4 regions of the Paenibacillus sp. VCA1 genome follow, and region 1 is predicted to be linked to each of the others. Evidence: riboswitches for the same ligand, from Rfam matches in the RefSeq annotation. Region 1 holds a riboswitch; each other region holds the start of a gene.

The links. A riboswitch is a leader RNA that binds a small molecule or an ion and turns the genes downstream of it on or off. The one in region 1 is predicted to bind cyclic di-AMP.
Region 2: it holds a riboswitch for cyclic di-AMP, as region 1 does, so the genes downstream of both, RJP21_RS24295 (TrkH family potassium uptake protein) here and RJP21_RS29290 (C40 family peptidase) in region 1, are expected to answer to the same signal.
Region 3: it holds a riboswitch for cyclic di-AMP, as region 1 does, so the genes downstream of both, RJP21_RS28895 (resuscitation-promoting factor) here and RJP21_RS29290 (C40 family peptidase) in region 1, are expected to answer to the same signal.
Region 4: it holds a riboswitch for cyclic di-AMP, as region 1 does, so the genes downstream of both, RJP21_RS21145 (hypothetical protein) here and RJP21_RS29290 (C40 family peptidase) in region 1, are expected to answer to the same signal.

The regions. Positions count from the first base shown of each region.
Region 1 is NZ_JAVLSX010000022.1:23,127-28,780, forward strand. Features, by position in the region: gene RJP21_RS29270 (4a-hydroxytetrahydrobiopterin dehydratase) at 79-384, shown strand; gene RJP21_RS29275 (c-type cytochrome) at 481-840, opposite strand; gene RJP21_RS29280 (GNAT family N-acetyltransferase) at 1,055-1,525, opposite strand; gene RJP21_RS29285 (C40 family peptidase) at 1,734-2,225, opposite strand; cyclic di-AMP (ydaO/yuaA leader) riboswitch at 2,229-2,368, opposite strand; gene RJP21_RS29290 (C40 family peptidase) at 2,786-3,250, opposite strand; cyclic di-AMP (ydaO/yuaA leader) riboswitch at 3,256-3,395, opposite strand; gene RJP21_RS29295 (hypothetical protein) at 3,655-4,488, opposite strand; gene RJP21_RS29300 (M1 family metallopeptidase) at 4,500-5,654, opposite strand, start outside.
Region 2 is NZ_JAVLSX010000012.1:72,863-78,516, reverse strand. Features, by position in the region: gene uvrC (excinuclease ABC subunit UvrC) at 1-574, shown strand, start outside; gene RJP21_RS24300 (CPBP family intramembrane glutamic endopeptidase) at 679-2,370, opposite strand; cyclic di-AMP (ydaO/yuaA leader) riboswitch at 2,632-2,773, shown strand; gene RJP21_RS24295 (TrkH family potassium uptake protein) at 2,836-4,179, shown strand; gene RJP21_RS24290 (potassium channel family protein) at 4,350-5,018, shown strand; gene RJP21_RS24285 (cation:proton antiporter) at 5,035-5,654, shown strand, end outside.
Region 3 is NZ_JAVLSX010000021.1:11,932-17,585, forward strand. Features, by position in the region: gene RJP21_RS28885 (HD domain-containing protein) at 1-10, shown strand, start outside; gene RJP21_RS28890 (TatD family hydrolase) at 79-849, shown strand; cyclic di-AMP (ydaO/yuaA leader) riboswitch at 1,064-1,286, shown strand; gene RJP21_RS28895 (resuscitation-promoting factor) at 1,557-2,750, shown strand; gene rnmV (ribonuclease M5) at 2,906-3,454, shown strand; gene rsmA (16S rRNA (adenine(1518)-N(6)/adenine(1519)-N(6))-dimethyltransferase RsmA) at 3,456-4,343, shown strand; gene yabG (sporulation peptidase YabG) at 4,463-5,359, shown strand; gene veg (biofilm formation stimulator Veg) at 5,591-5,654, shown strand, end outside.
Region 4 is NZ_JAVLSX010000009.1:211,148-216,801, forward strand. Features, by position in the region: gene RJP21_RS21130 (helix-turn-helix transcriptional regulator) at 1-773, shown strand, start outside; tRNA gene RJP21_RS21135 (tRNA-Leu) at 906-988, shown strand; gene RJP21_RS21140 (hypothetical protein) at 1,113-1,565, opposite strand; cyclic di-AMP (ydaO/yuaA leader) riboswitch at 1,569-1,716, opposite strand; cyclic di-AMP (ydaO/yuaA leader) riboswitch at 2,159-2,368, shown strand; cyclic di-AMP (ydaO/yuaA leader) riboswitch at 2,472-2,644, shown strand; gene RJP21_RS21145 (hypothetical protein) at 2,829-3,221, shown strand; gene kdpF (K(+)-transporting ATPase subunit F) at 3,439-3,504, shown strand; gene kdpA (potassium-transporting ATPase subunit KdpA) at 3,568-5,244, shown strand; gene kdpB (potassium-transporting ATPase subunit KdpB) at 5,344-5,654, shown strand, end outside.

The sequences.
Region 1 (5,654 bases):
TAACAAGGAGCCGGGCTAAGCGACATTCTTGTTAATTTCGATACTAGGGCGTTTTTGTTTCAGGGAGGAAATGAGAATATGGTTTACACGCAAGAAGAAGTGGAAGCGCATTTGGCGAAGCTGGAAGGCTGGCAGTTGGAGGAAGGGCGCTGGATCGTGCGCAAATTCATTTTTTCCAACTTCATGAAAGGGATTTCGTTCGTCGACGAGGTGGCGACGATTTCCGAAGCCTTCGATCACCATCCTTTCATTACGATTGATCATAAGAACGTAACGTTGCGGTTGACCTCCTGGGATGACGGAGGCATTACCGCCCTCGACATCAAGGAAGCGCATCAGTTTAACGAATTGTTCGAAAAAATGCGCTCAGGCGAGAAACGCTAGACGAACATGGCATAGCAAAGCAAAAAAACACGCTCCGTTCAGACCTTTCGGTTGCTGTACGAAGCGTGTTTTTTATTCTTCCGAAAGAAACGGTCATTATTTTTTGGCTGCAAGCCACTCGGCAACGTTGGCGATTTCTTCTTTTTTCAGTTTGTCCTTGAAAGAAGGCATGCCGCCTCTGCCCTTAGTAATGATCGTATAAAGTTCTTCAGCAGACATTTGGGCTCCGATCTTTTGAAGGTTCGGTCCCACGCCGCCCTGCAGCTGATCTCCGTGGCAGCTGATGCAGCCTTGGGCTTTAATGGTTGCTTCAGCCGCTGCAGCGTCCATGGTCACTTCAGGCATGGTTGGTTTTTCTTCTTCGGCTACCTGCTCTTTACCTGGCAGCGTAAACATGAGCACAACGGCAAATACGCATGCGATCGTTATCAAACCGCTCATGATCCATTTTTGCATCCGTTTTCGTCCTTTCTATGTAAACTGCAGTCTTCTCATTTCTTCATTATAACGGAACAGGCCGGTACATCAAATACTTTGTGACAAAAAAGCAAACAAAAGCAAGCACAAATCCACTAAAAATACACAAATTCGTACCATTTTTCAAACGGACGGATGAAATGAATTTTTGCGGAGCCGTCCGTTCGATGGTCCGCAAAAAACTGACGCTAAATCAGGCCGTCGGCGTCTTCGTGCCCTCGTAAACCATGCAGTAAAAACGTTCGGTCCCCTCCGGCGCCGGTTTTTCATAGATGTCCGTAATTTCGAAGCCTGCTTTCAGGTAAGCCCGAATCGCCCGCAAGTTCCAGTCCTGTACCTCCAAATCGATTTCCTGGCCGGGAAAGCGGGCTTTGGCGGCTTCTACAACGGCCTGGATAAAGCTTGTCCCCAGCCCTTGGCCGCATAAATCGGGCCGCATGCCGATGCCGAGGCGAACGACGTTGACCATCGGAAAAAGCTGCGCGAAGCCGCACAGGCTGCCCTGCCCGTCCAGAACCGACACATATTGCTGCCTCCGCAAATCGGGATCGCCGAGCTCGATGCCAAGCGCTTCCATTTGCTCCCAAGGCAGCCAGGCATAGATCCGGTCGTAAGGCGGTTCATACGTCCAGCCGCAGCAGGCTTCGGCCTGCTCACGCGTCATTGGAGCTACGGTAAATGCCTCCTTCGAAACGTTCACCCAGAAAGCCTCCTTTCTTAAGAGACGTCCGCTACTATGTAGCATTTGACTATTCAAGAAAATCTATTCCTGACGGATGTCACGGCAGGCGCAAAAAAATCCCGTACTGAGATTTCGGCAAAAATCTCAAAGTACGGGCTGGTCGTACATACCGTTCCAGTGCTGCGGAATGTTATTGAACGTCATCGTTATCTTCGGAATCAACGGCGGATGCCTGGTATGTATCCGAGCTCATGACACGTTTCGCGCCAACGTAGCGGTTGACGTAATAGCTTTCGCTAAGCGAACTGACGACAACGCCGCGGGAAGTCGAAGCATGTGCGAATTTGCCGTCTCCGACGTAAATGCCGACATGAGATACACCGGAGCCGGATGTATTGAAGAATACGAGGTCTCCTGCTCTCAAGTCGCTGCGGGATACGGAAGTGCCCATGCTGAACTGCGATCCGGATTGATGGGGCAAGTTAATGCCGAGATGCTTGAATACGTACATCGTAAATCCGGAGCAGTCGAAACCGCTTGTCGTCGTACCTCCGGATCTGTATTTCGTACCGAGAACATCGTCGATGACTTTGTCCATTTTAGAATCCGCGAAAGCGCTTCCGGCGCCGACGGTAAATACGATGGCAAAACTCATGACTGCTGCTGCTAGCTTCTTTTTCAAACCCAATACTCCTTCCGAGTGCCTGCGAGGTTAGCTTAAGGATTCGGTAGAAGGTCCCCTATGATCCCTCTGTTGCAAGATCAATTCACCCGTAAATGGTTCCCCCGCTTTCCTAGTGTGAGGAAATTCGGCATCTGACTTTTTACACTATATCCATCGGAAAAACATCTTCAAAATGCTGTCATACAGCAAAGATTACAAAGTTGTTACTAACACTGGACCTATTGTAACAAAGGAATGACGTTTTGGCAATTGTTTCTATCGTGAATATACGAAAAATTCAACAGCATTTCGGGATTTTTGCAAAATGATTGCCGATCTAGGGGCATTATAGAGCATTTTATAGGAAAAAAGGTTTATTTGTTGGACAAGAGGTTTATATTCATAGTAAACGGACGGAGAAATAGAATGAAGAAAAATCGAATAAAATTTTTTTTTTGAAAGTTGTTACCTTTTAACGGTTTGGAACGTCTAATTAGTAACAAGAAACCCGCGAGGGATTTCGGCAAAAATCTCCGCGCGGGCACCGTAAGCTTTTCGTATGTTTATGGGTAAGTTTCTTAGTTGTAGACGGCCGCTTTGTATTTAGCGGTACTCATGACACGTTTGGCGCCAATGTAGCGGTTGGCGAAATAGCTGTTGCTGAGCTTGCTGATGGTAACGCCCTTCGAAGAAGAGGAATGCGCAAAGCTTCCGTTTCCGATGTAAACCCCGACATGGGAAACGCCCGCGCCGGTCGTATTGAAGAATACCAGATCTCCGGCACGCAAATTGCTTTTGGAGACGGCGGTGCCGATTTTAAATTGGGCACTGGATTGGCGTGGGATAGAAATACCTAATTTCTGGTATACGTAACGCGTGAAACCGGAGCAATCAAATCCTTTGGTCGTCGTTCCGCCGGTTTTGTAGGAAACGCCGATCGTGCTGTTCACGACATGATTCAGAGAAGATTGCGCGAATACGCTGGTTCCCATGGAGAACATCAGCGTCAAACCAAGCACAGCAGCTGTCAACTTCTTTTTCAAAACATAATCCCCTTCCATGTTGCCTACGAGGTTAGCTTAAGGATTCGGTTGAAGGTCGTCCCCTATGATCCCTTTACTGCGAGATCAATTCACCCAAAGTGGTTCCCCCGCTTCCCGGTGCCAAGGAATTCGGCCTTGATCGGGCACCCGAAAGTGACTGATGTCTATCATCGAACGGTATCTGACATTAAAAATTATCGTTACAGCACAAATTAAATAGTTACAGTAAAAATGACAAAGTTGTTACTAACTTCTTACTCGGATTATTTTAACAGACGATTGCGTCTTTGGCAAATCGTTCTAATACCTAAAAACGACAAAACCCCGCCCTTTTTGATTTAAAAGGGTGGGGTTTTTCTTATATCAGAGGGTTGAAGTGATGACAAAAATTTAACTTTCGTAAATTATTTTTCGGCGTTCCGATGCGCCTGGGCGTACCACAGGTCAAACTTGGCCGAAATGCTCCATAATCTCATGATGCAGCTGACCAGATGGTAACCCTGCTGAAGGATCAGTGCGATGATGCCGGCCCAGATCAGGGAAACTCCCGTGCTGAGGCTGAACAGAAGCAGGCTGGTCGAGCCGAGGACAAGCGAAACGCCGATAAGCGGCAGCGACCCGCGCAGGCAATGCCACAGGGGCAGCAGGAAGCCGGCGCCTCCGGTCTTGCCGAACTGCATGAAGAGGATGAATTGATGCACGATATATCCGTACAGAAGCCATCCGAGAATCCAAGGAAGGAGAGACAGGCCGGACGTTTGCAGCTGCATGCCTGCCAGAAGCCCGGCATATGCTTTGGGTAACACCCAGTAGGCCGGGGCCGCGATCAGGAGCCACTCGATCAAATGGAACAAAAAGACGGTTTTGCCGTGACGTTTCATGCCTTGAAAGAAAAACAGCCCGACTTCGCCTTCGCGTTCGCGGTGCAGCCCGTAAAATATCCCCGCATGGATAAAAGGGGTCAGCAGCATGCGCAATGCGAACATCGCAAGCAAAATCCACATGTACATATGCACGGTGCCGCTCGTTGAAAGGCTCATCTTGCCCTCGATGTAATAAAGCAGCTGGCTCAGCTCGTTGGGCTGCGGGTCGGGATAACGCATCAGCAGCGGGGTGACGGCCGAATGGACCAGCCTGTACAGGAAGTAGCCCCAGATCAGCTGGTATAAAAAGAGAATGATGACGATATAAAATTGATTCTTAAGACTTTTCCAGCCATGTGCAATATGGGATTTCACCGATTCTCACCTCACCAGGACAGACTTCCAAGCAGAGTCTCAATCAGCTTGGTGATGCTTACGTTCCAACGGATCAGAACCTTCCTGTCCATATCCGCCTTCAAATAATTGTTGATATGCCTGTTTTCGATCACGACCGAATAATTCGGATCGACCATGGCCCAGGCGAGGGGCGCTTTGTACTCCAGCTTGAACTCGATGCTCTCTCCCGAACCGTTCCATACCTTGTTCAGCGTATGCCCGTCCGTGAAGACGAATTGAACCGGGACCTGGGCATAGTCGCCGCCTTTTTTCGATACCTTGACGGTCGATTCGTAAACCGTGCCGGAAGCGGCGTCCTTTTTGCGGACGGAGATGGAGTCGACCGCGAAGTCGGCCATCTGGTTGCCGTACACGTACTGGTCGAAAAAGGTTTGCCAGGACCGCTTGGTCACCTGCTCGACCACCTTTTGAAAATCGGCGGTTGTCGGGTGCTTGAACCGGTACTTTTTAGCATAGGTGCCCATAATTTTGCTCATCGTCTGCGTACCGACCTGCTGCTCCATCGCCTTAAGCAAAAGCTTGCCGCGATAATAAACGTTCAGGGCATATTGATCCTGCGAGCCGTATTTCCACGCTTCCTGCGTCAGCGGCATCGGAGAGGCGATCAGGGATGCCTGTACAGGCAGATTCGGAATGACGCCGTATTCCTGCTCCATCAGTTTATCTTCGGCATAGGAAGTAAAACCTTCGTCCAGCCAGGCTTCCTCGAACTCGTTGCTCGCCAGCATGCCGTAAAAATACTGGTGACCGATCTCATGAATGACGGTTCGCTCCAAATCGTAGCCCGGCGAATCGTCCTTGGCCCCGAAGGCGGTGATCAGCGTCGGGTACTCCATACCTCCCGCGCCGTTACCCGATTCCGGCGGCACGACAATGGAGAGGGTAGAGTAAGGATAGCGGCCGTACCATTTGCTGAAATATTTGAGCGCGGCCTTGGCGGCAAAGAAATATCTTTCCTTCAAGTCTTTATGGGCCGGGTCTAAATAAAGCTTGATCCGGACGCCCGGAACCTCGGGAGAAGAAAACGGCTCTTCGGCGACGACAAAGTTCGGCGATGCCGACCAGGCAAAATCATGAACGTCGTCGGCGTAAAACTGATAAATTTTCTCTTTGCCCCGAACCTG
Region 2 (5,654 bases), on a different contig from region 1:
CGGAAAACCGGATAAAAAAGAGTACCGAAAATATAAAGTCCGCACCGTTCAAGGACCGGACGACTACGAAACGATGCGCGAGGTCATCCGCCGCCGTTATGAGCGTGTCTTGAAGGAAAACCTGGAAATGCCTGATCTCATCGTCGTGGACGGCGGCAAAGGCCAAATTTCCGCCGCGGTCGACGTGCTGGAAAACGAGCTGGGTTTGTTCATCCCGGTATGCGGGCTGGTCAAAGACGTGAAGCACAGAACGGCGCAGCTGATGGTGGGCGACCCGCCCGAGCCCGTCGACCTGCCGCGCGACAGCCAGGAGTTTTATTTGCTGCAGCGGATTCAGGACGAGGTTCACCGCTTTGCGATTACGTTCCACCGCGAGCAGCGGGGCAAATCGATGGTCGCGTCGAAGCTCGATTCGATTCCGGGCATCGGCGAGAAGCGGCGCAAGCTGCTGCTGAAGCATTTTGGATCGCTGAAAAAAATAAAAGAGGCCAGCATCGAAGATTTCCGGCCTCTTTCCATTGGAGACAAGCTTGCAAGGCAAATCCTTGAAGCCCTTCAGGATGAGGAGCCATGATCAATGGCTCCTTTTTTTTGACGTTTATTTCGGGGATCCCCGCAAAGTAACTCGATGAGCTTCGAAGCCAAGGCCTCACTTTACGGGATTAAAAACTCATGAGTTTATTGCCAGCCGGGTTGCGGCGATGGGGCCGAAGAACCTTTTGTTTTTCTTGAATTGTACAGATAAACAATGTAAGCGACCACCGCGGGCATGATAATCGTTACGATTCCCGCTAGAATGTCCGGGACGTCTGCAAGGGCGAACAGGCTGAAGCTCATCAGGACGCTGTCGAAAACGACGTGGCTGAACATGACGGCAATGTATCCGTGCTTCAGGAAAATAAAGCTGAACAACAGTCCGATCACCGTCAGCTCGATCGGCCGCGTCGAAATCGGGTAAATCGGGTACAGCGTATGCCCAAAAGCCCAGATGAGCGTCGGGATCAAGCAGGCGATGAACGTATTGCGCAGCAGTTTTTTCAGCATCGGAATCCCGAACAACCGGTAGACCGCCTCCTCGGAAATGCCCGCCATCCACGCCATGATCGGGAGAAGCCACGGATAAAGCATGTTGTACGGCGACTGCGTGGCATCGGTCGTGGACCAGCTGTGGATTGTTTTGTCGAGCACGATGTAAATGACCGATTGCACGCCCATCAAAATAAACGCCCACAAATAGCCGGTAAACATGCTGTGCAGCACGAATGGGCCGTACCCCGGTTCTTTGGCTCTCGCCCAGGCGTTCCAGCCGGCTTTGCGCCATAAACCGTCCCCGCCGACAAGCGAGAAGTACAGCAGGGCGGCCATCACCAGGTTAAAAAAGGTTTGAAAAGCGAGCATCAAAGTAAGGCCGAGGCCCGAAACCCCTTCCCCTTGAAATACGGGCAGCATGTTGTACGTGCTGAACGTGGATACGGCAAAATAAAACACGCTCAAAAAGATGCCCCGTTTAAAGGAGGTGTGATGCCGGGTCAGCGCGCTGTAGACGATGGCGAGCACGCCAAGCACGAACGTCAGCAGTCCGTACCCCAGGATGGTCAGCCAACGCGCCAAGGAGGTCTGCTTGTTGACGTAGTCCGCATGCGTTTTTGGCACGCTGAAGGTTTGATCGAAGGAGCGGATCGCGCCTTCCTCGAACGTAAATTTGATTTGAAGGCTGGAACGGCCGATGGCCCGGTCAGGATCCGTATAAACGAGCCCGATTTCGTTATCTTTGGTCGACAGCTCCAATTTTCCCGGATCGTAGCCCATCTGCTGCAGCCACGGCTGGGCAAGCTCTTCCTTTTTCGCCAAGGACAGGTCGCCCTCGACAATTTTCAGCTTGGTTTCGCGTTTTGCTTCATTGGGATCGGCCATCACGGCCGCATAATTGGAATAACGCGGCGTTACGGAAAAGGCGACGACCTTGCCCGAATTCATATGTACGTCGATGTTGGCATAACCTTCGTTTGTAAGCTCGGCCAACCGAACGCGGAACACGTCGTACGGATAATTTTTTTCGAAGGTTTTGTTGTATTCGCCGAGCAGTTTTTCCCTCGACAAGTAGCCGTAAAAATCGGAGTTCGACTGATACGTGATCACTGCCGGTTTGCTCTGGTCCACCTGCAAATGAAGCGTATTTTGCATGAAGGCCTCGGCGGCGTTGTGGGCTTGATCCTTGCTGATGACCTTCATATTTTGCTGCTCCAGCGTTTCCGAGGCGGTCGAGGGAAGAATCTGGAACAAGACGAATAAAACGAGTCCGATGACCGCGGATACGCCCAGCCATTTGTAATTGACTTTGAGACGCAGCGGTTGTCCGACGGGATTCATGAAATGCCCCCTTTGATTAAAATTCTGATGATACATACCTAGTATAAACGTAAACATAGCATACGATGTCCCCTAAAAGCCAGTTTTAAGCCTCATCCGTCATGAAAAATTAATGAAAATCAAGGAAAGGGTTTGTAAACGCAAGAGAAAGGCAGACTTTTATGAGATTTGTGATGCAATCAGGCCGTATTCCCACGTATTTATTCAAATTATGGCTTTGTGATGTAAAACATTTAGGATTATAATCTTTGAAGCAAATGAATAATCCGTACGCCGAATTTCGATATGAAAACGGGGGAACCATTATTTTGGGGTGAATTTCGCTTTTTTCCAAAAGCGAATAGGGCAACCTGTGCATGCCCGAATCCGTCAGCTAACCTCGTAGGCGTTATGCAGCAGGAACCAAACCGAAAGGCATTGGATTTCCGATGCTTTTTTTCTTTTGACTTTTTTAATGAGGTGACTATGTTGGCAGCTAAAATCAAGTGGTTTCGACTGGCTCCCCCGCAAATTCTTGTTCTGGGGTTTGCCTGCATCATTTTCATCGGGGCCATCCTTCTCACCTTGCCGATTTCGAACACAACGGGCAAGCCGCTTCGATTCATCGATGCGTTGTTTACGGCGACGTCGGCAACTTGCGTTACCGGTTTGGTTGTCAAGGATACGGGAACGTTTTTCAGCACCTTCGGACAAGTCGTCATCATGCTCCTGATCCAGGTGGGCGGTCTCGGCTTCATGACGATGGCGACCTTGTTTTCCCTCGTGCTCAAGCGGAAAATTTCGCTGCGCGACCGCCTGATCCTTCAGGAAGCGATGAACCAGAACACGATGGAAGGCATCGTGCGCCTGATCCGCAAGGTGCTTATTTTCTCGCTCGTGATCGAAGGCTGCGGGGCCTTGTTGTTCGCCATCCGCTGGTCCTTCGACATGCCGGTCGGCCGGGCGATCTACTTCGGCATTTTTCACGGGGTGTCGATGTTCAACAACGCCGGTTTCGACCTGTTCGGGCACTTCAACAGCTTGACCGGGTATGTCTACGATCCGCTTGTGAACATCGTCGTGATGTTTTTGATCGTTTCCGGCGGGATCGGCTTCATCGTCATGTCCGACGTCGTCGATTTCCGAAAAAACCGGAAGCTTTCGCTTCACACCAAAATCGTGCTTTCCATGACCGGGGCGCTGATCCTCGTCGGGGCGGTCGTCATTTTCATTTTCGAATTCTCGAACCCGAAAACGCTTGGCTCGTTGAACTGGGGCGGCAAAATTCTCGCTTCGTTTTTTCAGTCGGTGACGCCGCGTACGGCAGGGGCAAACACGCTTGATCTGGCGAGCATGCGGCAGGCCTCCCAATTTTTTATGGTGATTCTGATGTTTATCGGGGCTTCGCCGGGCTCCACCGGGGGCGGGATCAAAACGACGACCTTTACCATTCTGGTCGGCGCCGTCATCGCCATGATCCGAGGGCGCGACGATATCGTGCTTTATCGGTACCGTCTGGCCCAGGACCGCATTTTTAAGGCGTTGACGATCACCTTCATGGCCCTCTTCCTGGTGGTCGGGGTGTCCATGGTGCTTTCAACGACGGAGGACAGCAACTTTTTGACGATTTTGTACGAAACCACATCGGCCTTCGGAACGGTCGGGCTATCGCTTGGACTCACGCAGCATTTGACTTTGGTCGGTAAAATCCTCATCTGCCTGACGATGTTTGCCGGACGGCTCGGTCCGCTCACCCTGGCGTATGCGCTCGGCCCTAAAAAGGGCAAGGAGCTGTATCGCCATCCGGAAGGCAAAATTATTATCGGATAGGCAAGGATTTTGCAAAATGCTGAATATATAGATTGAATTAAAGAAAGTCACATCTTTGAAACGGATATTATATTCCCTGTGGATCAAGGAATGACAAGTAATAACTTTAATTCATGCTATATAGGTAAAAAGAAAACAGAAATTGATTAAGTAAGGAGTATCAGGAGAGAATGAAAACACAGCAGTTTGTCGTCATCGGTCTGGGGCGTTTCGGCTCAAGCCTAGCACTGGAGCTTATCGATTTGGGGTATGAGGTGCTCGGAATCGACAAAAACGAAGAAGTCGTCAGCGACATGAGCGAATATTTGACGCATGCGGTCGTGGCGGACGCCACGGACGAGGAGGTGCTCAAGTCGCTCGGCATCCGCAATTTCGACTGCGGCATCGTCGCCATCGGCGACGATATCCAGATGAGCATTCTGGCTGCGATTTTGCTGAAGGATTTGGGCGTGCGCACCGTCGTGGCCAAAGCGATTTCGGTCCTTCACGGCCGCGCGCTGGAGAAACTGGGCGTCGACCGGGTTATTTTCCCGGAAAAAGACATGGGCATCCGCGTCGCCCACCAGCTCGTGACGCCGAACCTGCTCGACTACATCGAGATTTCCAAAGAATACAGCATCGTCGAAATGAAGGTGCCTGAAACGCTCGACTGCAAAACGTTAAGCGAGATCAACACCCGGGCCAAATTCGGCTGCAGCATCGTGGCGATTCATCGCCAAGGAAAGGTGATCGTGGCCCCGACGGCGATGGACCAGCTTCGGGCCGGCGACATCATGGTCATCATCGGCGCCAACGACAACATCGACCGCTTCGAAAGCGAAGCCGTCAATGCAGACTAGGATGTGAGTAGGTACATTGGAAACCCAGACGACGGAAATCATTCATCATATTTTAATCCTGCTGCTCTTTATCATTACCGTCGGGATGCTGGCCGGAAGGCTGGCGTCCTGGCTTCGTTTGCCCGACGTCGCCGTGTTTATCGTCGCCGGCATGGTGCTTGGAAGAGGGCTGCATCTAATCAACGCCGAAAGCAGCTCGCTCATCAATCAGCTCATTTTGACGGCGGGCTCCGCTCTGATTTTGTTTGACGGCGGCCGGAACCTGAGTCTCGGCGGGCTGAAAAAGGTCTGGATTACCCTGTCACTGCTAAGTGTTCCGGGCGTAATCATCACGACGGGCATCGTGGGCGCGGCGGTGCATTTTTTGTTCGGGCTCGATTGGATTTTTTCTTTTCTCGCGGCCGCCGTCATTGCTTCGACCGACCCGGCCTCCATCATCCCCGTCTTTAAACAGGTGAAGATCAAAAAGCGGGTACGGGAGACGGTCGAAAGCGAATCGGCCTTTAACGACGCGACCGGATCCATCCTTACGTTTGCGCTGCTGGCTGCGGTGACGGGCGGAACATCGCTGCACATCGGCGGCATGGCTTGGGACTTCGTCAAAACGGCCGCCGGCGGCATCGCCGTCGGAGCAGT
Region 3 (5,654 bases), on a different contig from region 1:
CAAGCGATAACGACAGCGATTGCTTTGAAGGATGACCCATATTAATCTATGCTTTCTGACACGAAGGGAGTTCCAGATATGAATTTATTCGACACGCATACGCATTTGGATGCGCCGCAGTTCGACGAAGACCGGGAGGAGACTATAGTTCGCGCTTATGAGGCGGGCGTTACCCGGATGATTAACGTCGGGTTTAACCGTGAAACGATCCCCTCCACGATGAAGCTTGCGGAAACGCATGATTTTATATATGCCGCCGTCGGTTGGCATCCCCAGGATGCCATCACGATGAAAGAAGGCGACCTCGAGTGGATTGCATCTTTATGCAGTCACGAGAAAGTGGTGGCCATCGGCGAAATCGGGCTTGATTATTACTGGGACACTTCGCCGAAGGACGTTCAGCATCGCGTGCTGCGCCAGCAAATCGGTTTGGCCCGGGAATTGAACATGCCGATCGTGATCCATAACCGGGACGCGCACGAGGATATCGTAAAAATTTTGCGCGAAGAGAAGGCAAGCGAAGTCGGGGGCGTCATGCACTCCTATTCCGGCAGCTGGGAGACGGCCAAACTATGCCTGAACATGGGATTCCATCTGTCCTTCGGGGGACCCATCACGTTCAAAAATGCCAGACAGCCCAAGGAAGTGCTTGCGCAGGTTCCGATGGACCGGCTGCTGATCGAAACCGACTCTCCTTACCTGACGCCACACCCTTACCGAGGAAAACGAAACGAATCTGCCCACGTTCGTCTGGTGGCCGAGGCTGCTGCCCAAATTAAGGGGGTCGAAGTGGAGGAAATTGCCCGAATTACGACCAAAAATGGGCTGGAACGATTTGGGATTAAATGAAAACGGGAGAAAAACAGCTGAAAAAACGAGCATAAGCGAAGCATTAAAGTTTTTTAACCAAAAAAACGAAGAATATTACAATTTTTTAACCATATATTCAAATAAACGTTGTTGATTCCCGCTTTACAACATGCATCAAAACAGGATATCATCTTGTCAGTGAACTTGAGCTGCTGTAAGCCATTTCCTTTTTCGGTTATGCGGCGGCTTCCGTGAATCAATCACGCTGAATCTTTCGTTTTGCGAAAGAGCGGGGGAACCGATACATGGAGAGCGTTGCGGTCGCAGCCGCATCGATCTCAGGATGTATTTGATTTCTTTACAGGGTCTCAGGGGTGAATTCGGCGCAGTCCGCCATGAGCGGGCAAGCGTTGATCGGGCGGCTCTCTTTCGCCCAAACCCGACAGCTAACTCCGTAAGCGTCATAAAGAGAGGGTTTCGTGCATTTACTTTTCCGTCATTCAGACATCCAGGGAAGCCACGAAAGAGTCCTCATAAGCTCTTGGCAGGCTTCCTTTGTTTTTGAATAATGGAGAAGGCGTCGTCATACTGTTGTATAACAGGAGGCGACAAATCATGAAAAATCGATCGGTTCATGGTGCAAGAGCGCATGCTCCTTGTGCGGTCTTGTAAAAAATCAAGTATAGCCCGCGTCAAATCATTCATGCGTAACTCTAATGGCGAGGCTATGAAGGAGGATCGAGAAAATGGGCGTTTTAGGGCAAGAAGAGACCCATGATTCAAAAATCTCCAGCATGTCTTACGCATTGCGATGGAAGCATGAGAATTTGCGCCAAATCTCTACTGCAGCTATCGTTACAATCGCACTTACCATCATGATTTTGCTGCTGGTCAACTCATCCACGCGCAAACAGGTATACCTGGTGGTAGACGGTCAAGTCAAGAAGATTGAGACTAACAAGTCCGTTTTACAAGAAATGCTGGATGAGCAGGCAATCAGCCTTAAACCGGAGGATCAGGTTTCCATACCGCTGAGCAGTTCGCTTCAGGATGGAGACAAAGTGGTGATCGACCGCGCCGCTCCCGTGCAGGTGACGGTGGATGGGGCAACGAAAAAGTTGTACACCACAAAAGACACGGTTGGCGACGTGCTGAAGGAGTTCGGCGTATCGCTCAAAGAGGACGATAAAGTCACTCCGGCTCTGACCGAGCAGGTGACGGAACAGACCGATATTCGTATCGTGCGCGTCAACAAGCAAGTCGTGGATCGCCATGAAAACTTGCCTTTCCGCGTCATCAAAACGGCCGATCCCAGCCTGACCGTAGGCGATAACCGCGTCATTCAGCAGGGAAAGCCGGGCGTGATGGTGCAGCATATCGAAAAGGTCTACCATGACGGCCAAATGGTGTCCATGCGCATGATCGGCAAAGAAGTGCAGACGAAAACGTTGGATAAAGTCATCGCCGTAGGAACGAAGAAAAAACCGGCTCCGCCAGCCGTTCAGACAGCGGCCGCCAAGTCTTCATCTACCGTCAAGTCTTCATCTACCGTCAAAGCTTCGTCAGCCGCCAAAACGAAAAAAACAGTCAGCAGCAATAACCGCATAAGCAAAGCCGGTGTTGATTTCTCATATAAAAAATTAATTCATGTTTCCATGACGGCATATTCCGCAGGCGAGCCGGGAATCGGCACGCGTACCGCGACGGGAACGCGCGTGGCGGAAGGGCGCACCATTGCCGTGGATCCTAGCGTGATTCCGCTCGGATGGTGGGTATACATCGAGGGGATCGGCTTCCGCCGTGCCGAAGACACGGGCGGGGCCATCAAAGGCAACAAGATCGACATTTATTACGACTCCGTGAAGCGGGCCAACAATTTCGGCCGGAAATCCGGGCTCAAAGTGTACGTGATCGGTCCGGTGAAGCCGCAAGTGAATTAATTTCGTTTTACAATGTCATTCTAATGTTATAGTATTATGATCATGAAAATGTCATGCTAAAGAAGAGGAGCATTCCTCTTCTTTTTGTTGTTTGGATGTCCGAAAAACGCCTGACGCATGAACGGACGAGCTTTTGGGAAAGGAAGAAGCAGGCCATGATCAAAGAAGTCATAGTCGTGGAAGGCCGGGACGATACCGTAGCCGTAAAGCGGGCGGTGGAGGCTGACACCATCGAAACCGGAGGGTCGGCGATCAACAGCCGCATACTGAAGCGGATCGCTTTGGCTCAGGAACGCAGGGGAGTCATCGTCTTGACCGACCCGGACCACGCCGGGGAACGGATTCGGAAAATTATCGCCAATAAGGTGCCCGGCTGCAAGCATGCCTTCATTCCGGAGGAGGACGCTACGCGGAAAGGGGACATCGGCGTGGAGAACGCTTCGCCCGAAGCGATCCGCAAGGCGCTGTCGCGCGTGCATACGTCTTACGAAGGGGCCGAAAGCCTGATCGGCATGGAGGACCTTATGGAGGCAGGCTTGTTGGTGCACCCGGATGCGGCCCACAGACGCATGGTAATGGGGAACCTGCTTGGCATCGGATATTGCAACGGCAAACAGTTCCATAAGCGGCTGGCCGTATTTCAAATCACGCGCGAGGAATTTGCCGATGCGTTAGCCCAATTGGAACAGGAAGGGGAAAGTTGACATGCATCGAATGGACGACATTGCTTCGCCAAGGCGAACGAAAGAAATTATTCAGCGTCACGGGTTTTCGTTCAAAAAAAGCCTGGGGCAAAATTTTCTGATTGATCAAAACATTTTGGGCAAAATCGTGGAGGCGGCGGGGCTTGATTCCACGAAAGGGGCTTTGGAAATCGGCCCGGGCATCGGGGCCCTAACCGAGAAGCTGGCCCAAGAGGCCGGGGCGGTTACCGCGGTCGAAATCGACCAAAGGCTCATTCCGATTCTTCAGGAGGTATTGGAGCCGTATCCGCATGTGCGCATTCATCATGGCGACGTCCTGAAGACGGATCTTGATGCGCTTTTTGCGGAGGATTTTGCGAATGTGTCCAAGGTGAGCGTCGTTGCAAACTTGCCTTATTACGTCACGACGCCGATTTTAATGAAGCTGCTGGAAGAGAAGCTGCCGCTGGAAAATATCGTGGTCATGATCCAGAAGGAGGTCGCCGAACGGATGGCGGCTTCGCCGGGCACGAAGGACTACGGAAGCCTCAGCATCGCCGTACAGTATTACAGCGAGCCGGAATTGGTATGCATCGTGCCGAAGACGGTGTTTATCCCGCAGCCGAACGTGGAGTCTGCCGTCATCCGTCTCAAAGTGCGTGAGCAGCCCCCGGTTGAGGTGGACGACGAGAAGTTCTTTTTCCAGGTCGTGCATGCTTCGTTTGCCCAACGCCGGAAAACGATCGCCAACAATCTCAAAACGCGATTTTTTCCCAAAGAGGGCCGTGAGCAGCTGGAGAGTTTGCTTCATGCTGCAGGCATTGAGCCGTCGCGACGCGGTGAAACCCTCAGCCTGCAGGAATTTGCCACGCTCAGCAATGTGCTGTTGAAAGGCGGCGTAACAAGCTAAAAGCCTCATTCGCAACCATTGTCATGCCGGGGGGAAGGACTGGTTCCAAGCTTATTTTGGCAAAAGAGAAGAACCAATAAGGGGATTCGCCCATACCATGGGGTAGGGGTGATGTTGTGATGAATATAGGAGACCTGGTCGTCCGCAAATCTTATGGCGGTGATATCGCTTTTCGTGTGGAAGATCTGCGGAGCAATCTGGCTGTGATCAAGGGGACCGAGTTTCGGCTGTTGGCTGATTCGCCCCTGGATGACCTTGTGAGGGTACCATATGCGCCGGTTACTGAGAAAACCCAAAAGGCCCATATTCGGGCAAACGAGTCGCTAAGCAGGCTGAAACGCCATCGGGAGGAGCTTACCGAACGCACGCAGGCCAACCTCGGCGGAGAGTGGCCGATGATGGAGCAGCCTTCGTATTTTGAAGTTCCGGGTAAAGTTCTCCATCTGGATGGGGATTTAAATTATTTAAAAAAGAGCCTTAGTCTTTATCAGCAGCTGCGTGTGCCCGTCGAAGGGCATTACGTCAACGAAGCGGGCATGTCGGATGCGCTGTACCGCCTGCTGCCGCGGGTACGTCCGGACATCGTCGTCATTACCGGTCATGACGGCGTGCTCAAGCACCGGCCGAATAAAGACCTTTACAACCTGAACAGTTATAAAAATTCCCAGAACTTCGTTTCGGCCATTCAGGTCGCCCGTCAATACGAACGGCATTACGATACGCTGACTGTCATTGCGGGGGCCTGCCAGTCGCACTTTGAGGCGCTGCTGCAAGCGGGAGCGAATTTCGCCAGCTCGCCGGGGCGCATACTCATCCATGCGCTGGATCCCGTGTACGTGGCCGCCAAGGCCTCATTCACGTCGGTAAGAGACACGATCAACATGATGGATGTGCTGCACAACACGATCAGCGGAGCGCAGGGCGTCGGCGGCATCGAAACGCGCGGAAGCTACCGGATCGGCCTGCCACGCCTGAATGACCTGTCGCAGCTGAAAGTAACGCCTTCGGTCATGTAAAACGAACCGGTCCGAAGCCTCGCAAAAAATTTAAACAACGGCTGATTAAACCTTAATCATGGTTCATTGATTAAGGTTTTTTGTCGTTTACGGCGTGTATTCGGAAATCTTACAAAATGCCGCAAAAAAATCGATTGACAAAATAAATTTGATGCTGCTATAATTTAAATTTTATTTGACAAAAATCTCTTCCTGGGTTATAATGGACAAGGAAAGAGGTGGTCGTCGACAATGGCTAAAAATGCGCTGTTGGAAATCAAACGAAATCTCGAAGCTCACGTAGGTCAGAAAATAT
Region 4 (5,654 bases), on a different contig from region 1:
TGACGCCGGAGCGGGCCGGTTTGCCCGCGGAAGGGAGGAGGCGGACTCCGGGACTCCGGCGCAGCGAGGTGGCGCTTCTTGCAGGCATCAGCGTCGACTGGTATACGTGGCTGGAGCAGGGCCGAAACATCCAGGTGTCTTCCCAGGTGCTGGAGAGCATCGCGCACGCCCTGCAGCTGGATGCCGACGAAAAAAAACATCTGTTTCTCCTTGCCTTGCAGCAGTACCCTGCTGCATCAACGCAGGCTGCCCCGGAAATTTCGCCGGCGCTTCAGCGGTTTCTTGATCTGCAGGGAACAAGCCCGGCTTACGTGACCGACCAGCGTCTGAATATCGTGGCATGGAACCGGATCGCCAGTATGCTGTACGGCGGGTATGAAACGATGTCAGCGCGCGAACGCAACTCCGTCTGGCGTACGTTTACTTCCCCGGATGTCCGGGAACTGCTTCGCGAACATTGGGAATCGCATGCCCGGCACCGGCTGGCGCAGTTTCGGGCAAGCTACGCCAAATACGCCGGCGATCCATGGTGGACGGACATGATCGGGGAATTAAGCCGCACAAGCGAAGAATTCAGGGCGTGGTGGCCGCGGCATGACGTATTAAACGGTCCCGAAGGGGAAAAAATCAATTATCATCGGGCTGTTGGCAAGCTCACATTCGAGCAGGTCTCGTTTATCATGTCCGATGAACCGAATCTGACCGTTACGCTCAACGTTCCAGCGGCGGACGGCGATACCGTCGCCAAGTTAAGCAAGCTTTTAAAGGAATAAGCGGGCTGGTTTTACACCCCCTTTTGCCGCAAGAAGAACTTTTGCCCGGGATCTGACCCGTAAAAAGGAATAAACTATTTACATTTCTTAATTATCGGTGTATAATAACAGAGTTGCTGAAAAAGTTGATGCGCGGTAGTGGTGGAATGGCAGACACGCTATCTTGAGGGGGTAGTGGGCGTACGCCCGTGGAGGTTCGAGTCCTCTCTACCGCATTTATAATCAGAACGACGAGAAAATCCCTGTTTTGCAGGGATTTTTTGTTTTGTTTCGGTTTTTTTACGTCGTCACGATGCGTTCAGGATTTTGCAAAAACTGTAGTTTTTTGCGGGCTCCGCTTCAAAATAATGAGACATAGGCTTCGGCCATGTTCATTAAAATGCTGCGCTCCACCTGTTCGCCCGCAGCTCCCAGACCTCGGCCGCTCGTGCCCGAAAGTCCTTGAAGGGCGTCGCACAACAGATGGAGCCTTGCCAGATGGAATGGGCGCAGATTTGAAATCAAGCCGGTTTCGATGCTCGAAACGCTTTTGAAATTCCTATGCAACACCTGTTCGAACCATGAAGCCCACGCGGTCCAATCTACCGGCCGGTTCCTTTCGTTGAAGTACATTTCCCCCCAGCCGCAGCCTCCGCTTGTCACAATCCGCATCAATACCCTGTAATGATCACCGAAACCGCAAAAGGTACCCGCGTTCTCTTTTGTTAGATGAATTACGAACAACTCAATGGCATGCAGGCGAATCGTCCCCTGGGCAGCCAGTGGCTCCGTGTCGGATTCGGTATGAAGCATAGATTTCTCTCCTTTTGTCGCTTACGGAGTTAGCTGCCGGATTCGGGCCAGGAGAAGCCCTACGCAGGTTGCCCTGCGATTCACCCCGCGGCCTTGGCGGCCGGATGGTTCCCCCGTTTCCCGGGTAGCGGGAATTCAGCGCGTGATTGTTTAAAGGTACTAGGATTTCAGATTTTTACCTCCTTGGATTTTTGCAAACTCCTCAAGTAATTGGCATTTATAATAACGGACGGCAGAGCGTTTGTAAAATGAAATGTAAATCGTGAAAGGCCGGGCTTTGCCGAAATCGGACCGTGTCGATGGCAATCTGGCGATGACGGCTGTTTTTCTCCCGTTTTCTCATTTTGCCACGGTTCTTCGTCTGTTTGCGAAAATAGCTTGCGTACATAATAAGCCGGAAAAGGCAGGCCGCTTCATCAAACGTCAAAAACAAGAAAATAGAGAGCATGCGAGAGTTTAACGGAGATAAATGCTTTTGTAAGCGATAACCTGCTCATTAAGGCCGCCATTTTACGTGAATAGCGATTTCGCGCTGCCTTTACATGCCGATACGCGCAGGTGTATGATTCAAATCGTAATTCAACATGTTTCCATTTTTTGAATCGCTGAGTTTCCGTTCGTTTAGGAACGGGAATCGGGGGAACCAATCGCGCGCTCCCGTCGTCCGGTGTGAGAGTCGGACGGCAGGCAGGCCGCAGGGGTGAATCCCGTGACCGGATGCCATGGATCCGCCATCACGGGTAGAGCGACTCTCACCGCTCGAATCCGTCAGCTAACCTCGTAAGCGTCGTTTGGGAGAGGAATGATGAAACTTGTGATCGATGCAGATCGACCGCAGGGGACCTAATGACCTCTGTGGTTTTTTGTTGCCAAAATACGAAAAATAAGCAGCTTATAAAAAATGAAACGTCTTTAACGCTGAATTCCGGCTTCGGCCGGAAGCGGGGGAACCAACGCGCCGTATGCATCCAATTTGCCGATGGCGCCGGGGTGAATCCCTATGTCCGAAACGGACGAGGGAAGGGCGACTCTCACGCCCTAATCCGTCAGCTAACCTCGTAAGCGTATAGGGAGAGGCCCCATTTGTCGTGAGCATATATTCATGGCTTTCTTTGGTCATGGATTTTTGAAGCCGCGGGAAAGATCCTCTTTCCTGCGGCTTTTTCCATTCTATCGGAACGTAAAAACCGCTGAATCGCCGTTTCTGTTATTGCAAGAAGTATTCATTCGAATCCGATTCTTCGAAAAAAGGAGGCGAAAGCCGTGGAAGAAGAGCTCATCGTTGTGACGGCTCCGAACGAAGCAGGGCGCAATTTTATCAAGCTTCTGATGTATCTCAAGCGGCCTTTCGCCGCGCTGACGAACAATGCGAAAGAAGAACGGGAGCTGAGGAAGCTGGGAGTGCCCAAAATCATCCGCCTTCACACCAACAACACGGATGAGTGGGTTGTTCCCGAAGGGCGGATCGGCCGGATTTTCATATTCGAGAACAGCTTGAATCTAACGTGCCGATACCTGCAAATTTGCCGTCCCTGGACGCCGTGTTCCATCTACGTGATCACCCAGGCCCATCATTCGCCGGGCATTTACCGGGGGCTTGGGGCGGACCATGTCATTCATACGCTAAACGGCGAGGTCGGCTTTTTGCTGAAGTAACGGTTAGGATGATTGAAACATGATGCGGAAGGCTGAAGCAAGAAATGTCCGGAGCTTGCAAAAGGCAGGCAGCCGGGCAGAAAAAGGAGAGAGTTTGATCCATGATGGACCTTTTCATGATATTGACGCTGGCGGGCGTGTTCGGAATATTTTTGCTGTTTCTGATGTGGTGCGGCCATATCGTGGACGGGGGAGGAGACGGCAAATGATTGTGGTAATGGTGCTGACGGCGTTTGTGTTCATCTACCTGGTGTATGCCCTGATCCATCCGGAACGGTTTTAAAAAAAGGCTGTGCGGGTAAGGCGAAGCCGCCTTCATCCCGCGTTTGAAGAGGAGGAAGCGAATTTGGATATGTTGCAGATTGGCATCGTGATCGTGGTGCTGCTGCTATTGGTTAAACCGGTCGGCAGTTACATCTACCACGTTTTTTCTAATGAACCGAATCGGACGGACCGGATGTTCGGTCCCGTGGAAAAGCTTTTTTACGCCATCATCGGCCTTCGGAAGCGCTCGGGAATGAGCTGGAAAACATACGCCCTGAGCATGATCGCAACTAACATCGTGTTGGTGGCCGTAAGTTACGCGGTGCTGAGACTGATGGGCGGGCTGCCGGTCAACCCGAACGGGACGGGAAACATGGACGCCAGCTTGTCCTTCAATACCGTCATCAGTTTCATGACCAATACGAACCTGCAGCATTACAGCGGCGAAAGCGGCATGTCGTATTTGGGGCAGATGATCGTTATCACGATGATGATGTTTACTTCGGCCGCATCCGGCTTGGCCGTGGCGATCGCTTTTATTCGGGGCATCACGCGCCGCGAAGGCGGGCTGGGCAACTTTTTCGAGGATTTCATCAAGGCGCATGTCCGGGTGTTCCTGCCGCTGGCCTTGATCGTCACCCTGGTGCTTGTGGGGTTGAAGGTGCCCCAAACGCTTGATCCGACAGTGACCGTCCATACTTTAAGCGGAGCGGTGCAGCATATTGCGATGGGGCCGGTGGCCTCCTTGGAGTCGATCAAACATCTGGGGACGAACGGGGGCGGTTTTTTCGGAGCGAACTCGTCGCATCCGTTTGAAAATCCGAGTCCGCTCACGAATGTCATTGAAATTTTGAGCATGTGGACGATTTCGGCCGCATTGCCGTACACGTTCGGGCGTTTCGCCAACAACCGCAAGCAGGGCTGGATCATCTTTTCGGCCATGATGGTGCTGTTCCTGGCGTTCCTGTCCCTGACGTACGTATCGGAAAAAAGCGGCAACCCGCTGATCAATCAGTTGGGTATCGATGCCTCGCAGGGCAGCATGGAAGGAAAAGAGGTTCGTTTCGGCGTGGCGCAATCCGCCTTGTTCACGGCCGTGACGACCGCGGCGACCACCGGTTCGGTCAACAACATGCATGATACGCTGACCCCGCTCGGCGGACTGGCTCCGCTGGCGGAGATGATGCTGAACGTCGTCTTCGGCGGCAAAGGCGTCGGTCTTGTCAACATGCTGATGTACGCGATATTGGGCGTTTTCATTTGCGGCCTGATGGTCGGGCGGACGCCGGAGTTTCTTGGGAAAAAAATCGAAAGCCGGGAAATGAAGCTGATCGCCGTCGCGATCCTGGCGCATCCGCTGATCATTCTGGCGCCGACGGCGATTTCGTTTATGACGCATCTCGGCACGGACGCCTTGTCCAATCCGCTGTATCACGGGCTCAGCCAATCGCTGTACGAATATACGTCATCCGCGGCGAACAACGGCTCCGGCTTTGAAGGGCTGGGGGATAACACGGTGTTCTGGAACGTCAGCACGGGGCTCGTCATGCTTCTGGGACGGTATGTATCCATCATCGCGCTGCTGGCGGTGGCGGGCTCGCTGTCCGGCAAGAAGCTCGTTCCCGAATCGATCGGCACCTTCCGGACGGACACGAAGCTGTTTGCCGGCATTTTGGTCGGAACGGTGCTCCTGATCGGGGCGCTGACTTTCCTGCCTGTGCTGGTGCTGGGGCCGATCGCGGAGTTTTTGACGATGTAAGGCCGAATCGGTTGTTTGGAAAATGGACGCGGGAGCGGTTTCGCGGGGAGCATCCCCGTAAAAAGCTCAAAGCGATTGAATAAACGAGGTGGAAAAACGATGGAAGGAAAACGAAAAAGCATGCTGACGGGAAACATCGCAAAGCAGGCGCTGAAGGAGAGCTTCATCAAACTGAATCCGGTCGTCATGATGAAAAACCCTGTCATGTTCGTCGTAGAGGTCGGAACGTTCGTCGTCCTGCTGATGGTGCTGTTTCCGGGTTACTTCAATACGACCGGTCGCACCGGCTTTAATTTGGCGGTGTTCCTGATTCTGCTGTTCACGGTCCTGTTCGCCAATTTTGCCGAGGCGCTGGCGGAAGGACGTGGAAAGGCGCAGGCCGACTCCCTGAAAAAGACGAAAAAGGAAAC